Regions from separate parts of the Shinella sp. WSC3-e genome, predicted to be linked through region 1. Evidence: riboswitches for the same ligand, from Rfam matches in the RefSeq annotation. Region 1 holds a riboswitch; the other holds the start of a gene.

Region 1 (3,293 bases):
GCGTGACGCCGGAGCCGGCCGAGATGAAGAGGTATTTTTCGGCGGGATAGCGCACGAAGGAAAAGTCGCCGAGCGGGCCGAAGGCCTTCAGCCGCATGCCGGGGCGCAGGGTGTCGAACATCCAGCGCGTGCCGATCGAGTTCTTCTGCGCCTTCACCGTCACGGAAACGGAGAAGGGGCGCGAGGGCGTCGAGGAGAGCGTGTAGGTCCGCATCACGGGCTCGTCTTCCGACACCGGCAGTTCCAGCGTGACGAACTGGCCCGGCAGGTAGCGGAACCAGTTGTCGCGATCGGAGCGGAAGGTGAAGGTCATCACGTCCGATGTCTCCACCGTGGCGGCGATGCATTCCAGCATGTGCTGGCGATCGTTCCACGGATGAAGCTCGTCGAAGTGGCGGAAATGGCTGGCGATCGTCATGTCAGGCCACCCGCGAGAGCGGCTTCCTGCCGCCGTCGAGCCGGTCGATCATGAAATTCGTATACCATTCGACGAACTGCATGACGCCGCCCTCGTCCTCCGGCGAATAGGGGCCGGGCTGGTAGGCCGGCGAGCGGATGCCGAAGGCGTTTTCCTCGACGATCCGCCGGTCCTGATCGTTCGTCTCGGTCCAGACATGGGTGAGCTCGTCCAGACGATAGTCGACCCCCTCGACGGCGTCCTTGCTGACGAGCCATTTCGTCGTGACCTGCGTCAGTTCGGGACCGAGCGGCAGGACGCGGAAGGTGATGGCGTGATCGGCGAGCACATGGTTCCATGTCGTCGGATAGTGGAAGAGCAGCAGCGTGCCGATGTGGCTTTCCAGCACCTCATTGGATAGGGGGCGCTGGACGGCCCTGGCCCCGGACATGGTGTAGCTCTCGGCATCCTGGATGAGCGGCATGCGCGCGGCACGGAACTGGCCGGTCGGCGACATCCTGAATTCGCTCGGCAGGCCCGCCGCCTCGCACTTTTCCCAGTGCGCGGCGATGACCGGATCGTCCTTGGCGCCCTGTACGCCCGTCGCGGTCGGCGCCTCGGGGTAGGTGCGGCAGAGTTCGGGATGGTTGGCGGCGCAATGGTAGCACTCGCGGTTGTTCTCCCAGACGAGCTTCCAGTTGCCCTTCTCGACGATCGTGCTTTCGAAGGCGACCTTCGTCTCGCCGAGGCGATGGCGGCCGAGATAGGGCTCGACCGCTGCGCGGAACGGCGCGAAATCGGGGGCCTCGTCGGCCAGGCAGAGGAAGATGTAGCCGCCGACGGTCTCGCAGTGCACCCGTTTCAGGCCATGCTGGCTCTTGTCGAAATCCTCCGCCATGTGGCGGGCGAAGAGCAGCGAACCGTCCAGCTCGTAGGTCCACTGGTGGTAGGGACAGACGAGCTTGGCCGAGGAGCCCCTGTGCTGCGTGCAAACGCGCGAGCCGCGGTGGCGGCAGGAATTGTGCAGGGCGCGCACGGTGCCCGTGCGGTCGCGGGTGATGACCACGGGATAATCGCCGATCTGCACGGTAAAATAGTTGCCGGCCTTCGGGATCTCGCAGTCATGGCCGACGAACAGCCAGTCGCGGTACCAGATCGTCTCCAGGTCCAGCTTGTAATGGTCGGGGTCGATGTAGAAGGCCTGCTCGAGGCTATGGCCCTCGCGCCGGTTCTTGAGCTTGCGGAGCACGTCGCTGCGAATGTCCATGCCGGATCCTCGGATTGCAAATTGGGGATACGGCGCACGGAAGGAGACGGCGTCCGGGCGCAAGGCGCACGGACTGCACGCTTCCCGGCCGCCCGCCGCAGCCAGTCACGATCGTTGCCCAAGGCTGGTTTCCGGGCTGAGGAGCGTCCTTGCGAACCATCGCGGCGCCTTCCCGGACATCTTGTCCAGTGGCGTCCTGCCGCGTTTTCTCCAACACCGTTGCGGGGGCAGCGCCGGATTTCAACCGGCTTCCCAATTCTCCGCCTTTTCGGGCGGCACCTCGAGTGTCCTTATCTAAGCGCAAGAATCGGCGAATGACATGCCAGAAAGCGACATGCCATTCCGATTTGACGACAGGAGGAAAACAGCGGGAGCCCGAGTTTTCCTTCACAATATTGCATATATTTCAATCGATTATGCAAAATAAACGGGCACGCTGACCGCATTGGAGGCAGGCCGGTCGCCGGGCTGCCACATTTGCCATATTGCGACCCGACGCGCCAAAGGAAACGGGAGCGCCCCGGCAAGGAATGCTTAACGCGGTTTCCATAAACTTGCCCGCAGGGAAGCGCGAGGATGGAGTACCGGCGCGTGCAGCAAACCAAGTTCCGTTATTACGACGCGGTCGCCTACAAGCGTGCGAACCAGCCGAAGCCGGCGGTGCATACCGAATTCCTGCGCACCGGCCGCATCGACCGGAACCTCCCCTGGAGCCCGAGCGAGAAGCGTTACCTCACCTATCAGGAAGTGGCCGAGCGCACCGGCCGCAAGCTGGAAAATGCCGGCAACGTGACGCATGACCGCATCAACGGCTTCCACCAGTCGATCCGCTTTCCCAAGCTGATCTTCCACCGCACGCTCGCCCAGACGCCGCATCTCGGCTATTGCCACATCACCGTCGCCAATTCCCGCTTCGCGGAATTCGAGAACGTGCAATGGGCCTTCTACATGGCCAATTTCTTCGCCGAGATCGGCGAGGAGGAGCAGTTCTTCGCCGATATCTCGAAGACCGCGAAGCGCATGTACTTCGCCGTCGCCATCACGCCGGCCGAAGAGGAAGGCCGCCTGCAGATCGACCGCAAGGTGCGCGGCAACGGCGTGCTCTTCCGCACCGACGATCCCAAGCTCGCCATGAAGAACGTGCTGATGCTCGGCGCGCACAACGAGGCGCTGCGCAAGATCATCCGCGCGCTGTAGCCCCTTCCCCGCCGCGTCAGGTCCTTCCGGACGGCCGACAGATCATCCATTCCTTGCCGGCCGGGAAGGGTTGGGGCGAGGATGGCCTTGCGACAGCGCCCCTTGGCTTTTGCCGGAAAAGCCCTGTAAAGGAAGCCCGGACAAGGAAGGGCGACATGGCGGACATCGTGGATACGCGGACGGATGCGGAGGCGGCGCTGGCACGGGCCTGCGAGGCGCTCGGCCGGGGCGTGCCGGTCGCCATTCCCACCGAGACGGTCTACGGCCTTGCCGCCGACGCCACCAACCCGCTGGCCATCACCCGCATCTACGAGATGAAGGGCCGGCCGCGCTTCAATCCGCTGATCTGCCACATGGCCGATCTTGCTATGGCCGAGGCGCATGCGGTCTTCGATCCGCTGTCGCGCGCGATCGCCGAGGCCTTCTGGCCGG
Region 2 (3,293 bases), 130 kb from region 1:
TCTCGCATGACAACGAGCAGGCCAGCGACAACGATCGCTACGGTCATGGCAACAACCGTCAGCAGAAGTGTCCATCCCACGCCCCGAATGACCTGCGGCGAAAAAAGGTACGTCAGGTACACATCCCAATGGAAGTTGGGATTGACCGAAACCGCCTGGCCGATCTGCAGGGCGAGAATGGCAAGGACCGCGACCGCGAGCCAGCGGCCGGGATGACGGCGCGGAACCACGATGTTTCGCGTGATCGCTGGCTTCTCTACGGCGACCGGCTTGAAGCCGGTCGCAATGTTTTCAACATCGGAAGCCATGAGCTCAGATCTTGACTTCAGGGTTCACGAGCGCCTTGTCGACGATAACGGAGCCGACGCCCCAGGTGTCGAGCAGGGCCTTGTAGGTGCCGTCTGCAATCAGGGAATTGATGGTGTCTGCGATGAGTTGCGTCAGTTCCATGTCTGCCTTTGCAACGGCGATCCCGTTCGGACCGTGCTTGCTCAGCGCGCCGCCGGCCGGCTTGAGAGTTTCAAAGGCTCCGCTCGACTGTTTGGCAGCATAACCGATGCCGGCCTCACCAGAGACCGTGGCGTCCGCGCCGCCCGCAGCGACGCGGGTCAGCGCTTCAGGCTGCTTGGAGAATGGCAAAATCTCGATTTCGGCTTTGCCAGCCTGCTTGCAAAGATCATTTTCGGCGATGACTGCCTTTTCGTGGTAGCTGCCGGACTGGATGGCAATCTTGCGGCCGCAAATATCGGCTGGGTCGAACTTAGTCGGGTTGCCGGCCTTGACGGCCCACATGCTGCCCGTGTCGGCATAACTGACGAAATTGACCGCTTTCATACGCTCGTTCGTGATCGAAAAGGCAGAAACGCCGATGTCGAACTTGGTTCCGAGAGCGGGCAGAATGGCCTCGAAGGCCGAGGTCTGAAAGTCGATCTTGACGCCGAGCTTCTTGCCGATCGCGTTGGCAATGTCGACGTCGATGCCTTCCGGCGTCTGTCCATCCTTCTCGCTCAGGAATTCCCAGGGTGCATAGGCGGTGTCCGACCCTATGGTCAGGACGCCGGCCGCCTTGATTTTTTCGGGCAAACGGGAGGCCAAGACCTCCTCGACCTTGATCGCCGAGGCGTCGAAACTCTGAGCAAAGCTTTGACCGCTCAAGGCAGTCAAAGCGAAGGCGGTGACAATTGAAACATGAGTCAGGATCTTGATCATTTTTGTTCCCCATCTTGTTTGCGGCGGACCGGGTGACGCTTGGGAGGACCGACGTCTCCCTCGTCCGACACGCGCACTATGGGATGAGCGCAGTCGGCCGTCCAATAATAAGATCGGCCCACTCTATTCCAACAGGTTATTGGGTGACGCGCCGAAATCAGGCCGTTGACTTGCGCTGACTGTTGGCTACGGTGTCGTCGATGGTTCCTGACATGCCAAGCGACGTCAGGTGAAAAGGGAACACGGTGAGGACTACCCATCAGGGGCCGAGACCGTGACTGCCCCCGCAACTGTGAGCGGCGAGCAACCTCCAAAGACCACTGGTGAACCTCGTTCGGAGGCGCTGGGAAGGTGGAGGACGCGACGACCCGCAAGTCAGGAGACCTGCCATCACGAATGAAACCGAACCGGGCGGGGAGTCCGGTCAGGAGCAGTGATGGCGAAAGCATCTTCCCGGCCGGTGGCGACACCTGCCTATTCCGTGGTTCAATCCGCGCCGCATCAGATCCTTGTTTGCAAAGGCTGCAAACGGACGGAGCGTTACCGCCGGCCCGGCGGAACCATGATCGCGAACCTGCGCGCGTCCATTGCCGAAACGAGCCTCTCCGACCAGTTCGAGGTTACGGGAACCGCCTGCATGGGCGGCTGTGACCAGCCGTGCTCGGTCGCCGTTCGTGCTCCCGAAAAGGCGAGTTGGCTCTTCTTCAACCTCGATCCAATCGAGGACGTGGCCGACATCGTGCGCTTTGCGCAGCTCTATGCTCAGCTTGACGACGGCTGGTGCCGCTCCGTCGATCGACCCGGCAAGCTCGCAAGCAACATCCTGGCGCGCCTGCCGGCGATGATCTATCGCCCGGTGCGTTCCACGTCATGACCCACGCAGCAACCAGCACCTGCTATCGAAGGACCCCACGATGGAACGTGTTGCCCCGACGACTGCCACCGCTATGTCAGAGCATTGGAATGCTCGGGCATGGAAGTTTGACGCCGCGGCGTCCCATCGGCGCGACGCCTCGTCATGGCGGGCAGTGTTCGAAGCCGCACTCGGCAGCAGGCCTCAGGACGTCGTCGATCTAGGGTGCGGGACCGGAGCGTGCGCGCTCCTCGCGGCGAGCCTTGGCCATCGTGTCACGGCCGTCGATGGCTCTCTCGAAATGCTTTCTCATGGAAGAACCGCTGCTGCCGAGGCCGGCCTTGAGATCGACTTCATCCACTCGACCATGGACGAAGCGAAGCTTCCGGCGTCAAGTGCCGATGCCGTCGCGATACGCAATGTCCTGTGGACGCTCGAAAACCCGCCGGCCGCACTGACCCTGGCGCGCGAAATCCTCCGGCCAGGCGGCAAACTTCTGCTGTCGGATGGGCTTTGGTATCGCCAACGCGTCAACAACAGTCGCGAAATCTTCGGGACAAACCTGCCCTTCTATAACGGTCTGACCGAGACCGATGCGCGTGCGCTGATCGCTGGCGCCGGCTTCCGCTCCGTTGAAAGCTGGCGCCACCTGATGCCCGGCGACCCTTACGGCTCCGTTTATGACGATCCGGATACCCCGATCACCTTCTTCGTTCTCACCGCAATCGCTCCGGAGTGATTTTCATGTCTCGCAATCTTTGGTTTTCCGCTTTCGTAACGGCGATGCTCGTCTCCCCCTTTTCCGTCTTTGCGCAGGAGGAGCTTCGCGTCGTGGAGCCGTTCCAGCTGCAACGGCTCGATACCCAGACCGGGGGGTTCCAGCTTCGCGCCAACAGCGTCACGGAGACGCTGGTACAGACGAATCCGGAGGCGGCGGTGCTGCCGGCGCTGGCCGAGCGCTGGGAGACATCGGCCGATGGCCTGAAATGGACTTTCTTCCTGCGCCCCAACGTCACCTTCCACGACGGAACCGCGATGACGCCGGAGGCCGTCGCGGCATCCTTCAAGGCGCTCCTTCCGACCGGCAACCTTATCAAGAACGCCAAGGTCAAGGATGTCAGCGCCGGTGACGGGACCGTGACATTCACGCTTGAGCAACCGTTCGCGCCATTCCTTGCCTACCTCCTGGACCCCGCCGTTCCGGTTCTTGCGCCCTCGTCGTTCGCTTCAA

The links. Region 1 has a riboswitch for cobalamin ahead of AABF56_RS01150 (aromatic ring-hydroxylating oxygenase subunit alpha). Riboswitches for the same ligand answer to the same signal wherever they lie in the genome.
Region 2: another riboswitch for cobalamin. It lies ahead of AABF56_RS01860 (DUF1636 domain-containing protein); the one in region 1 lies ahead of AABF56_RS01150 (aromatic ring-hydroxylating oxygenase subunit alpha).

Annotation. Positions count from the first base shown of each region.
Region 1 covers NZ_OZ000530.1:242,469-245,761, reverse strand. The annotation lists gene AABF56_RS01155 (hybrid-cluster NAD(P)-dependent oxidoreductase) at 1-418, opposite strand, end outside; gene AABF56_RS01150 (aromatic ring-hydroxylating oxygenase subunit alpha) at 420-1,664, opposite strand; cobalamin riboswitch at 1,770-1,962, opposite strand; gene AABF56_RS01145 (DUF6656 family protein) at 2,256-2,861, shown strand; gene AABF56_RS01140 (L-threonylcarbamoyladenylate synthase) at 3,017-3,293, shown strand, end outside.
Region 2 covers NZ_OZ000530.1:369,073-372,365, reverse strand. The annotation lists gene AABF56_RS01870 (amino acid ABC transporter permease) at 1-308, opposite strand, end outside; gene AABF56_RS01865 (ABC transporter substrate-binding protein) at 313-1,209, opposite strand; cobalamin riboswitch at 1,394-1,615, shown strand; gene AABF56_RS01860 (DUF1636 domain-containing protein) at 1,646-2,083, shown strand; gene AABF56_RS01855 (class I SAM-dependent methyltransferase) at 2,124-2,801, shown strand; gene AABF56_RS01850 (ABC transporter substrate-binding protein) at 2,807-3,293, shown strand, end outside.